Regions from separate parts of the Pedobacter sp. KBS0701 genome, predicted to be linked through region 1. Evidence: riboswitches for the same ligand, from Rfam matches in the RefSeq annotation. Region 1 holds a riboswitch; each other region holds the start of a gene.
The links. A riboswitch is a leader RNA that binds a small molecule or an ion and turns the genes downstream of it on or off. The one in region 1 is predicted to bind S-adenosylmethionine.
Positions count from the first base shown of each region.

Region 2: linked by a shared signal. The riboswitch ahead of FFJ24_RS07725 (O-acetylhomoserine aminocarboxypropyltransferase/cysteine synthase family protein) and the one ahead of FFJ24_RS03850 (peroxiredoxin) in region 1 are both predicted to bind S-adenosylmethionine.
Region 3: linked by a shared signal. The riboswitch ahead of metH (methionine synthase) and the one ahead of FFJ24_RS03850 (peroxiredoxin) in region 1 are both predicted to bind S-adenosylmethionine.
Region 4: linked by a shared signal. The riboswitch ahead of FFJ24_RS11145 (SusC/RagA family TonB-linked outer membrane protein) and the one ahead of FFJ24_RS03850 (peroxiredoxin) in region 1 are both predicted to bind S-adenosylmethionine.

Region 1 is NZ_CP042171.1:981,584-984,781, forward strand. It holds tRNA gene FFJ24_RS03845 (tRNA-Cys) at 8-78, opposite strand; SAM riboswitch class I at 1,401-1,498, shown strand; gene FFJ24_RS03850 (peroxiredoxin) at 1,660-2,961, shown strand; gene FFJ24_RS03855 (peroxiredoxin) at 3,039-3,198, shown strand, end outside.
Region 2 is NZ_CP042171.1:1,947,045-1,950,242, forward strand. It holds gene metX (homoserine O-acetyltransferase) at 1-41, opposite strand, end outside; gene FFJ24_RS07725 (O-acetylhomoserine aminocarboxypropyltransferase/cysteine synthase family protein) at 71-1,402, opposite strand; SAM riboswitch class I at 1,666-1,776, opposite strand; gene FFJ24_RS07730 (hypothetical protein) at 1,990-3,003, shown strand.
Region 3 is NZ_CP042171.1:5,909,046-5,912,243, reverse strand. It holds gene metH (methionine synthase) at 1-1,757, opposite strand, end outside; SAM riboswitch class I at 1,879-1,982, opposite strand; gene FFJ24_RS24035 (Bax inhibitor-1/YccA family protein) at 2,271-3,026, opposite strand; gene FFJ24_RS24030 (hypothetical protein) at 3,053-3,198, opposite strand, start outside.
Region 4 is NZ_CP042171.1:2,778,810-2,782,007, reverse strand. It holds gene FFJ24_RS11150 (peroxiredoxin) at 1-691, opposite strand, end outside; SAM riboswitch class I at 829-935, shown strand; gene FFJ24_RS11145 (SusC/RagA family TonB-linked outer membrane protein) at 1,256-3,198, shown strand, end outside.

The sequences.
Region 1 (3,198 bases):
GTATTAGACGTCATGGACGGAATCGAACCGCCGTACTAGGTTTTGCAGACCTTTACCTAACCACTCGGCCACATGACTATATGATCTTTTCAAACAGCTTTAGATTCAATTTTGAAGAAGATTCAACAAAAGTATAAATTAATTACTATGAATTCTATAGAAATAGTAGTTAAATTTGGATTTTGTAATTATTAAAACCTTTTTAATCATTTAATTTGTTGATTTTTAGTTGTTTATATGTGAAATAAATTGTAGATAGATCCTGAAAAAATCCTATAACTATCAGATCAGGATGACGATCGCATTCTCAATTTGTCATCCTGAGTGCAACTAAGGATCTTTTAGCTGTTAACTTTTTTTAAAATAAAAGATTTGCTTCGCAGAGCCTCTGGGTTCTTCACTGCGTTCAGAATGACAGCAGCTTTGCGCCTTCCATTAGTGCCCTTTATAGTAAAGGGTGGAAAATGTAAAATGAATGATGGAATGAAAAGGCTCCATGCTCTTCGTGTTTTTCTCTTTATGACCTCTGTGGTAAAAAATGGAAGATGGGACAGGTTGACAATAAAACACAATCGCTCGCAATTTGTCATCCTGAGTGCAACTAAGGATCTTTTAGCTGTTAACTTTTTTTAAAATAAAAGATTTGCTTCGCAGAGCCTCTGGGTTCTTCACTGCGTTCAGAATGATAGCAGCTTTGCGCCTTCCCTTAGTGCCCTTTATGGTAAAGGGTGGAAAATGTAAAATGAATGATGGAATGAAAAGGCTCCATGCTCTTCGTGTTTTTCTCTTTATGACCTCTGTGGTAAAAAATGGAAGATGGGACAGGTTGACAATAAAACACAATCGCTCGCAATTTGTCATCCTGAGTGCAACGACGGATCTTACAGTTGACTTTAGTATTCTTAATAATTAAAGATTTGCTTCGCAGAGCCTCCGGGTTCTTCACTGCATTCAGAATAACAAACGCCTTGCCTAAATTAATGATTGCAAATTATATATCTGTAAATCAATTATTTACAGATAAAGTCTATAAAATCTATAGGAATACTTGTTTAAATTAATCAAAGTTTATACTTTTACAAAAAAATATAATAGTTCACTAGCAAATTTACGTTCAATATGAAACTCCGCAGACAACCTCGGCCATATTTTCTGATCAATTATTCAGATCAATATAACTGCTGTTGCCGCTAATATAAGCTAAGATACGGATCACCTGATAAAGGTTTTCATTCAGATATTCTTATTTAAAAATCCTGGTACCCCGGGGCCTTTTGATAGAATATTATGGTGGTCATGTATTTCAGTCAATAAGTTGCCGGGGTATCAGGAACCGCCTAACTAATCACCACCACTAGTTTAGGTTATTACTCTAATTAATTCACCACCATTAATTAGTTGATTTATACAGAAGAAGGGAGAGTCAGTACTCGTTGAACTTCTAGCAACTTTCCATAGGAAAAAGTGCTCAAACTGATCTAGCAATAGATTATAAATTAACCAATAACAAGTAAACTCACGTTTCCTGTTAGGGATTTCATTAAAAGCATAACAGTTGCTTAAACAGCCTGTATCCATGCTATATGGTTTTCTGTGGGAAAAATTATGCCTTGTTATTAAAAACTCTAAAACGATAGTGTTTAACTAATAATGATGATTATGAAAATGAAAATTTCCTCAAGAATTGCATGCTTAACCACCTCAGTCCTGTTATTGGGAGGTATTGCATCTGCCAGGGTGGCAAAACCATTCCCAAAAGAAGGGATTTGGAGGGGTGAGTTTAGTGTAAGCGAATCAAAAGTGCCCTTTAATTTCGAATTGAAAGGTAAAAGCCCTCAAACGGGTATCTTAACCTTAATTAATGGTTCCAGACGTGATGATTTCCATGTAGAGAGGCGTGGTGACGATTCCATCTATGTAAAAATGAATACTTACGATGCTGCTTTGGTGGCAAAAATAGAAACCGATGGAACATTATCAGGTGAATACCGCAGCCTGGTACCTGGTTTCAGGGGTAATTCACTTCCTTTTGTGGCAGAGCATGGAAAAAATTACCGCTTTGTAGCACCTGGAAAAGATATTGCTCCAAAACACAATATCTCTGGCAAGTGGGAAATCAAAACCTACACCAAAGAAGCCGTACCAGCCTCCATTGCTTTATTAAAGCAGAATGGAAATAAACTTACCGGAGTAATTATGACCGTGGTTGGCGATACCAGGGAACTGGAAGGCACCGTACAGGGCGATGAATTTGAATTATCTGGTTTTACCGGACCAAGTCCTTTTATTGTGAAAGGAAAAATAAATGACGATAATAGCATTACCGGAGAGCAGGGCTTTGGGATATATAAAAACCTGAAATTTGATGGCCAGCGCAACGAAAATGCCGAGCTTCCTGATCCTTACAAACTTACTTTTCTTAAAGAAGGTTATAAAAAACTTGATTTTACCTTTCCAGATTTAACAGGAAAAAATGTTTCCTTAACCGACGATAAATATAAAGGTAAGGTCGTAATTATTGAGACGATCGGTACCTGGTGTCCTAACTGCACCGATCAAACTGTTTTTCTTTCGCCATGGTTTAAAAAGAACCAAAAACGCGGGGTAGAAGCCATTGCAATTGGTTTCGAGCAAAAAGATGATCTTGAATATGCCAAATACACTTTAGGCAAACTGAAAGAGAAATATGGCATCACTTACGATATCCTGTTTGGTGGCATTGCCGATAAAAGAGTAGTGGCCGAAAAACTACCTGCGCTAAATAAATTCATTGCTTTTCCAACAACCATCATTATCGATAGAAAAGGCAATGTAAGGGAAATTTATACTGGTTACACCGGAACGGTAACTGGAAAATATTTTAACGATTACGAAACCAAATTCAATAAAGTGCTCGACGAGCTGATCGCAGAACCTGTACCCGAAAAACTGGCTTCAGCAGAAACACTAAAAAGTAAATAAACCAAACCAACTAAACTAAATATGGGGCTGCATCGTATTGCATCCCATATTTTAACCTACACTTAAAACTTTATAATATGAAAAACTACATGGCTAAAATGCAGGCGCTGGTTCTGGTATCGCTCATTTCTACAACAGCCTTTGCTGTAGATAAGGTAAATGAAGAGCCAAAAACGACCAAAAAATTTATAAAAGAAGGAATTTGGCGTGGTGTTTTTAAAGTTGCCGAAACAGAAG
Region 2 (3,198 bases), 970 kb from region 1:
TTGAACTGTTTATTATAATTATATGTTGATGCTGTACTCATTGTTTATTGTATTCGGAAAATGAACGGGCTTAGGCTGATAAACTCTCTGTAGGGATCTGAACATTTATAGATGCAAAAGCCTGCTCGAAATCGGCCTTAATATCATCGATGTGTTCAATACCGACTGAAACCCGTAATGCGTTTGGCTTTACACCTGCAGCCAATTGCTCCGCTTCACTCAATTGTTGGTGTGTGGTTGCCGACGGTTGGATAATCAACGTTTTGGCATCGCCCACGTTTGCGAGATGCGAAACCAGTTTTAAATTATCAATAACCTGTGTGGCATTTTCTTTACTTCCTTTTAATTCGAAAGATAGAACCGCGCCGAAACCGTTACTTAAATATTTTTTTGCCAGGCTATTGTATTTGCTGCTCGCTAATCCTGGATATTGTACTTCCTGAACCAATGGATGGTTTTCTAACCAGGTGGCCAGTTCTAAAGCATTATCAACATGGCGTTGAACGCGGAGTGATAAGGTTTCCAATCCTTGTAATAAAAGAAACGAATTGAAAGGTGATAAGGCAGGCCCTAAATCTCTTAGTCCTTCTACGCGCGCCCGGATAATAAACTGAATATTGCCAAATGGTCCACCGATGCCAAAAACATCACTGAAAACCAACCCGTGATAGCCTGCTGATGGCTCAGAGAACTGAGGGAATTTTCCATTGCCCCAATTGTAGTTTCCACCATCGATGATCACACCACCAATACTCGTTCCATGGCCACCAATCCATTTCGTTGCAGATTCTACCACAATATTGGCTCCGTGTTCCAATGGTTTAAATAAATAACCGCCTGCGCCAAAAGTATTGTCAACCACTAATGGAAGATCATATTTTTTAGCAATTGCAGCAATTTTCTCAAAATCTGGCACACTAAAAGCAGGATTGCCAATGGTTTCCAGGTAAATTGCCTTAGTTTTATCTGTTATTTTAGCTTCAAATTCTTCAGGTACATCTGGATTTGCAAAATCAACATGGATACCCAAACGTTTAAAAGCAACTTTAAACTGGTTATAAGTTCCACCATAAATATGAGTAGAAGAAACAATGCTGTCGCCAGCTTCTAAGATATTATTTAGGGCAATAAACTGAGCGGCCTGTCCTGATGCTACTGCTAAAGCCGCTACACCACCTTCTAAAGCTGCAATTCTTTTTTCGAAAACATCATTGGTAGGATTCATGATCCTAGTGTAAATGTTGCCAAACTCTTTTAAGGCAAATAAATTAGCTCCATGTTCGGCGCTGTTAAATCCGTAAGAAGTGGTTTGGTAAATCGGCACAGCCCTCGAACCTGTTGTGGGATCTATTTCCTGGCCAGCGTGTAATTGTAAAGTTTCAAATTTATATGATGTTGACATGATTACTATTTTATTTTGTTGAACGATTAGATATGGTGGTTTAGGTTGATCCTAAAACCTGGCAGGGCGTATCCCGATGTTCGGGACCTTCCAGTTTGAAAGAAACAAAAAAGGAAGATTTTTTAAACTAATGTATGCAACAGCACATACAAATAACCGCACGCATATTGCAACAAGTAAAAGAAACAGAGTATTGTTCTGCATTTTTAAGGTTTGCATTGGGTTCGCTTAGCGATTGAAGATTTAATGTTTTCATCAGTTCTAATTTATATCACCAGATAACACCATGCTATCCGGTCAGGAATTGGCACCTTCTCTTTCTGAGGGTTGCCAGTGGGTCATCGAGCCAGTCTCTCGCCACTTCTTTATAAATCAACCCGTGAAGATTGACTTTTATTTAGCTTTCCACCAAATAATATTTCAAATGTCTTAATTAAATTTTAATTCACAAAATAAAATTTTGATTTTAAATTAACTATCTAAAAATGAACTCGTTATTTTTATGCTGATTTTGCCATTTAAAATTTTTAATATAAAATTAACGCTTAATATTTTAAGTTTGTGCATCCTATCTAAATCGTAACTTTATGAAAAACACAAAATCACTATGTTTAGGACTGTTATTTATTGTAACGGGTTTAAACAATGCCAGCGCTCAATTTGGAGGCTTAAAAGATAAATTATTAAAAGTAGGCACAGCACAGGGTGCTAAAGCCCTGGGGGTAGACAGGTTTTTAAAACAACCCGCCGCTATTACTACTAGTTTTGAAGATGTAAACAGGGAAGGTGAAAAAATGCCCGACTTTGTTAATCCTTCAAAATTAAAAGCACAGCCTTTATATTTATTGCCCAAAAACCCTGAGGGTGGTTTTGTACTTTGCGAAGGATTGTACGAAATGACGAATAAAAGCTATTGTTTAAAAGCCGGAACATTTGCCCCTTCAAAAGGAGATGGTTACATGTTTGCACCGGTTTTAGGCCCGAAAGAAGAAATTGTGGTTTCTATTTTGAAAAGTGCAGAAAAACATCCTGAAGTAGAACAGCACGATATACAAGCGCTACTTTGGACAATTATTGCCAGAACAAAATTTGCCGATTACAACGGACAGGTTAAAGTAACTGCCCTTAAACTATTAACACCTAAACAGCTTACACAATTAGAAGGTGGCGCCCTGGGCATTTTGCCTTTCGATGTCATGGAAAAAGCTAAAGATCAATTGCCATCTGGCGTGAGGGCAGTTTTTGAGGCAGAAAATAATATCCGCCAATTGGTATCCTCTGGTAACTATACTTATGCTGATATGGAGAAATATGCTATAATAGCAGGGATGGCCCCGCCAAGAAGCGATGTGCCAAGTGGCATCTGGACGAAACATCCTGATGGTTATTATGTGCGTTATTTTCCTTCAGGATATTCGATTACCAAAGTGCAGGTATATGTACCAAAAGAATTGTTAGCTAACGGAAATAAATTGGTTTATGATGCAGCAGGAGATATTGCTTGTCCAGCCAATACAGGCTCGCAACGTTTGGCGCAAACTAATGAGCCATTGGAGGCTAACTATTCGTTAAAGTTGACCACGATTTGTAATTCTAAGTAGGTTTTGGAAAATTAGGGTTCTGTAATCCTTATGCGATTGCAGTCCCGCTTTACGCTTTATCTTTTTGGCTACCCTTCGACTTCGCTCAGGGTGACAGCCAAAAAGGATATCGCTGCAATCGGGTTTAGCAACAGAGGTTCAAAATAACTATAAGAGGCTTTCTCATAATATTGTTGTCATCCTGAGCTTGTCGAA
Region 3 (3,198 bases), 1.4 Mb from region 1:
CCTGCCTGAATGGCGTGATAAAGAAATGCGGAGTGCATCGCTTCGCGAACAGTATTATTTCCCCTGAAAGAGAATGAGATGTTCGAAACCCCACCACTCACTTTGGCATAAGGCAGGTTTTCTTTGATCCAGCGGGTGGCATTTATAAAATCGACGGCATAATTATTATGCTCTTCCAATCCGGTTGCAACGGTTAAGATATTTGGATCGAAAATAATATCCTCTGGCGGGAAACCAATTTCGTGTACCAGAATATCATAACTCCTTTTACAGATTTCCTTTCTACGCTCGTAATTATCGGCCTGCCCCTGCTCATCAAAAGCCATTACCACAACAGCAGCACCATATTGCATAATTTTGCGGGCACTTTCGCGGAATTTATCTTCCCCTTCTTTTAAGGAAATCGAGTTTACAATTCCTTTTCCCTGCAAACATTTTAAGCCATTTTCGATAACCGACCATTTCGATGAATCGACCATGATAGGCAATTTGGCAATATCGGGTTCAGAGGCGATGAGGTTTAAAAATTTGGTCATTGCTGCTTCCGAATCCAACATCCCCTCATCCATGTTCACATCAATTACCTGTGCACCGCCTTCAACCTGTTGCAAAGCAACAGCTAATGCAGCTTCATAATCGCCACCCAAAATCAGTTTGGAGAATTTTGGAGATCCGGTAATATTGGTTCTTTCACCAATATTGACAAAAATACTATCCGGAGTGATGGTTACAGGTTCCAATCCGCTTAAACGCATATAAGGCTCGAGCACCGGAATTTTGCGGGGTTCAGCTTTTCTGGCATTTTTGGCAATGCAACCAATATGTTCCGGCGTAGTACCACAACAACCGCCCACAATATTCACAAAGCCAGAGGCAATAAAATCGTCAACCAAATGTGCGGTTTCGTGTGGTTGCTCATCATAAGCACCAAACTCATTTGGTAATCCTGCATTTGGATAGGCCGAAACGTAACAACCTGCTTTTGCAGCAAGCTCCTCAATATGCGGACGCATTTCTTTTGCACCTAAAGCACAGTTAAAACCGATACTTAATGGTTTTGCGTGCATTACAGAGTTCAGAAAAGCTTCGGCAGTTTGCCCCGAAAGTGTTCTGCCGGAAGCATCGGTAATAGTACCAGAAATCATGATCTCCAGTTTACGGCCAATTACCTCTTCGTATTTTTTTATGGCTACAATAGCCACTTTAGCATTTAAAGTATCGAAAATAGTTTCGATTAATAATACATCAGAACCACCATCTACCAAACCCCGTACCTGCTCATAATAAGCAGCTTCCAGTTCATCAAAATAAACCGCCCTAAAACCAGGGTCGTTTACATTCGGCGACATGGAAAGGGTACGGTTAGTTGGGCCAATAGCACCAGCCACAAAACACTTGCGACCGGGGTTTGCAGCCATAAATTCATTTACAGCTTCTTTTGCCACCCGTGCCCCTTCGAAACTCATTTCGTAAGAAAGGTCTTCCATCTGGTAATCGGCCATCGAAATGCGCTGGGTACTGAACGTATTGGTTTCGATGATATCGGCACCGGCCGCCAGGTATTCCAGGTGTATTGTTTTTATAATATCCGGACGTGTGATGTTGAGCAAATCGTTGTTGCCTTTTACATCACAGGGATGGTTTTTAAATCGCTCCCCTCTAAAATCTTCTTCGGTTAAGGTATATCGCTGAATCATGGTACCCATTGCACCATCAATCACCAAAATACGTTTCTCTAATTCTTCTCTTATACCCATTTGTTGTGTAAAATGTGGGATGGAAAATGGAAAATGGCAAGACACATCATACATCCTCCATTATACATTATTACATCCTAAAAGGCTTATCTAAAAAGTTGGTACGTGAATCGTAATCCTAAACTTATCTGTTTCCGCTATTTGCAGAATAGAATTTAGCACCTTGTAGGTTACAGGTTGCTAAGACTTCGTTGGGTCTAATCCCTCCGTCTTTCTTAATAAGCATACAAAAATGCAACAAAGCAACATCAATTCCAAAATTTATCGCCTTGCAACCAAATAAAATTACAAAGGCCACGCAAAACTGCGCAGCCTTAAGAATATTGTTCTGTTTTTAAAATCAGCAGACTACCTTTTTTCCATATTTTTTATTATACAAAATTACTATATACGCCAACCAAATTCCACCTACGGAACTTACAATATAGATATTTTCGGTTATAAAAGATTTAGTTATCGCCTGTATACAAGCGCCAATTAAGATGAAGCTAACAACTGCGACAAACTTATTCATTACTTTCTGCTTCCGAAAATGCGTAATAAGAAAAGGAAGATATTTAAGAAATCTAAGTATAAGGACAGTGCAGCTACAATAGCCATTTTTTTAGATTCAATCTGAAGAACCTGTTCGCCGCTAGCTTCGATCCCTTCGCCAATTCTTTTTATTTTTTGCACATCGTAAGCCGTTAATGCCGTAAATATGGCAATACCAATGAATGCCATAAACAAACTGAACTGTTCGCTTTGAACAAACATATTTATTACACTGGCAATCACTAAACCAATTACGCCAACCATTAAAATTGGCCCAAATTTACTTAGATCGATATTGGTTGTATAACCCATAAATGCCATAATTCCAAATATTCCGGCAGCTCCAGCAAAACAACTCACCACTGAGCCTGAAGTATAAGTTAACAAGATAAAACTTAAACTCACTCCAGTTAATACTGAATAAAGTACAAAAACGCCAATTAATGCTGGCAATGATAATCTGCTTAAACCGAATCCCATTAATAAAACCAATCCGAGTGGTGCAAACATCGCTATATAACCGAAAATCGACATGCTCACTTTTCCAGTTGAGGGATTAATATTTAAAAGGTATTGCATCAATTGCTCATTAGTACCAAATAAATACGCTGCCACTGTCGATAAACTTAACGCCACAAACATCCATAAGAAAACGTTGGCAAAGAATTTTTTAGAAACAGATCGTTCCTGAACGAAAACACTGTTGTCCTGATATTGATAATTTTGTTGTTCCATTTAATTTTTTGTGTATTTATTAGTTTTTATTTGAAATAAAGTCCGATTATCATTAATGCTAAAGCTATGAATAACCCAACAAACCATTTTATCATGTCTGTTTTTGTATTTGCCAAATCTTCTTTTGAGGCTAAATGTGCAGTTTTATCTACAACTGTTTTATCAACTTTAG
Region 4 (3,198 bases), 1.8 Mb from region 1:
AAATTTCACCACTTAAAGTACCGTCTGGCTGAAAGGTGCCTTTATAGTAAGAAGGAGAGGAGCCGATGAAACTCGAAAGCTGGAATTCATTGCCTTCTACCACGCCTTCAAGATAACGAGAATCGCCGGTTACACGTAAAAATGTGCCGGTAAGTTTGTTTCCTGTTTGCTTAAATAAACCTACTGTTTTTTCTTCCTTACCATTTGTCGATGTAAAAACCACATCATAACTTCCAGAATAGTCTGCTGTGGCAGGTTTATCAGTTTTGAAACGATAATTTTTTCGCTCGGCAATAATTATCAAAGGTTTGCCAGTTTTATCCTGTTTTCTTAATGCGCCGGTTAGTTGATCACCAACTATAGCAAATGCAAGTTCGTTATCAAACTGATCCAGTTTGACAAAAAGTGAATCGGCAGTTTGTTTTACCCGACCACCTTCGAAACTTTCTTCGGCATTGCGGAAATATAATTTCTGTTGACCGCTTTTTTCGTTGATTTCGAAATTAAAAGGGATTTCTAATCCTTCCTTTACTTTCGCTATACCACGCCAATGGCCCAGCGCAACAAATGCTTTTGCTTTTTTTTCTTTGATTGTTGCTTGTTGGCGATTGGCCAATACAGCCTGTTGTTGCGCAAAGGTTAAAGAGGTTGATATGGCCAGTATGGCGGTAAATATGGATTTTAGGTTCATCGGGACGTGTGTTAATCGACTAAATTAGTCGACAAATATACGGGCGGAATAACCAAATAAAAAATATTTCATTAAAAATCTATAAAAACTATAGGATAAATGGAATTAATTATACCTTTGCCCCAGTTATTTTAAAATACTTATCAAGAAAGGCGGAGGGAATGGCCCTGTGAAGCCTTAGCAACCATCTAATTTATAGAAATGGTGCTAATTCCATCCTGGATGAATCTGGGGTAGTTAAGTCAGTTGTTTGCATTATCCTTATCAAAATATATGGAGCACTTCTGATTTAAGGGGTGCTATTTTTTTGCCCTGACGCTGCTTTTGATAAGTAAATATGTTTTATAGAAAATCATTGAAATGAAAAAAACAGACGAGTTAAAATCCATTGATGCAAACCCTAATGCATATTTCCGAATGCGCACGCCCTGTTAAAATTGCTCCGTTTTAACAGGCCCATTTGATCTAACCACTCCATTTTATTTTTAATAAAACACGTTTATTAACTGTTTAGGAGTCGTTTTGCCCAGATTTTTATCTTTTAACTAATTTTTAAACATACACATGATCAAACTTTTTAAATCAATACCACTCATCTTACTGCTCTTTATTACGCAGCAGGTATTTGCTCAAAATGTCACCATTACCGGAACGGTAAAATCGGCGGATGGCGAAACACTGCCAGGCGTTTCTATTCTTATCAAAGAAACCAAACAAACCACTATTTCTGATGGTAAGGGCGTTTTTTCTATCAGTGCGCCTGATCAAGCCATTTTAGTATTTTCATACATTGGCTTCAAAACTCAGGAAATACAAATCAACAAAAATGCTGGCCCAATTTCGGTCATTCTTCAACCCAGCGATAATGCGCTTGACGAAGTGGTAGTAACGGCTCTTGGTATTTCAAGGGAGAAAAAATCTTTGGGTTATGCCGTTCAGGAATTGAAAGGAGACCGTGTAGCCGAAGCTAAAGAATCTAACCTGGTAAATGCATTGGCTGGAAAAATAGCTGGGGTTAGGGTAACGAACAGTCAGGGGAGTATGGGATCATCTCGCGTAGTCATCAGAGGAGAAACATCTATAGCCGGAAATAACCAGCCTTTATTTGTGGTTGATGGAATTCCGGTAGATAACTCGCAGTTGAATTCGGCTGGGGCCAGGGATTACGCCAATACCATTTCAGATATCAATCCGGAGGACATCGAATCGATGAGCGTCCTAAAAGGACCAAATGCAGCTGCATTATATGGCTCGAGGGCTGCAGCAGGGGTGATCCTCATTAAAACCAAAACAGGTAAATCGAAAAAAGGATTGGGCATTGCCATTAATTCAAACGCGGTTCTAGAAACTTTGCTCACCCTGCCGGTTTATCAAAATGCTTTTGGTCAGGGATCAGAAGGTAAGTTCAGTTATGTGGATGGCGCTGGTAAAGGTATTAATGATGGGGTAGATGAGAGCTGGGGACCAAAACTGGATGGTAGGTTAATTCCGCAGTTTTATTCCAAAGGGGTGCCTGTTCCGTTTGTAGCCCATCCGGATAACGTACGCGATTTCTTTCAAACGGGATATTCCTTAAATAATGGGGTATCTGTTGCAGATGCTGGCGAAAAATACGACTTCCGATTATCGTACAATAACCTGAAACAAGTAGGTATAGTACCAAACTCCGGACAGGGCAAAAATTCGTTTGTATTGAATACCACAGTAAAAGTAACACCTAAATTAACTTTAACCGCAAACGCAAATTACAGCAAACTTAATTCTGATAATTTACCAGGAACGGGTGGATCAAGATCAACCAGTACCATGTTGCAGTTTACCTGGTTCGGCCGTCAGGTTGATATTAACCAGCTAAAAAACTATTTGGATGAAAATGGAAAAACGTTTAACTGGAATAATAGCTATTACAGCAATCCATATTGGGTAGCTTACGAAAATACAGTTTCGCAGAACCGCAGTCGGATTATAGGTAGTTTAGCCCTTAATTATAAAATTATTGATGGCCTTGATTTCAATTTCAGATCGGGTACGGATTATTACAACGATAGGCGTAAAGTTAGAATCGCTTATGGTACGAACGGAACACCTTTTGGATCTTACACCGAAAGTGCCTTTACGGTAAGCGAGAATAATACCGACGCAACCTTAAACTTTAACAAACAGTTAAACGATGATTTTAGCTTAGAATTATTGGGTGGCGGTAACATCCGCAGGCAATATATTGAGCAGAATGATCAAAGTGCACCTAAACTGGCCATCGCCGGACTTTATACCCTTAAAAACTCTCGTGATCCCTTGATTTCATCCAATAATTTATCGCGTTTAAAATCATATAGCGTTTATGCATCAGGTCAGATCGGTTTCAGAAATTACCTTTTCGCCAACATCACGGCACGTAACGATTGGTCGTCTACTTTGCCTGCGCAGAACAGGTCTTATTTTTACCCGTCATTTAACGGAAGCTTTGTAGCAACCGAAGCATTTGACATTAAAAGTGAAGCACTTAA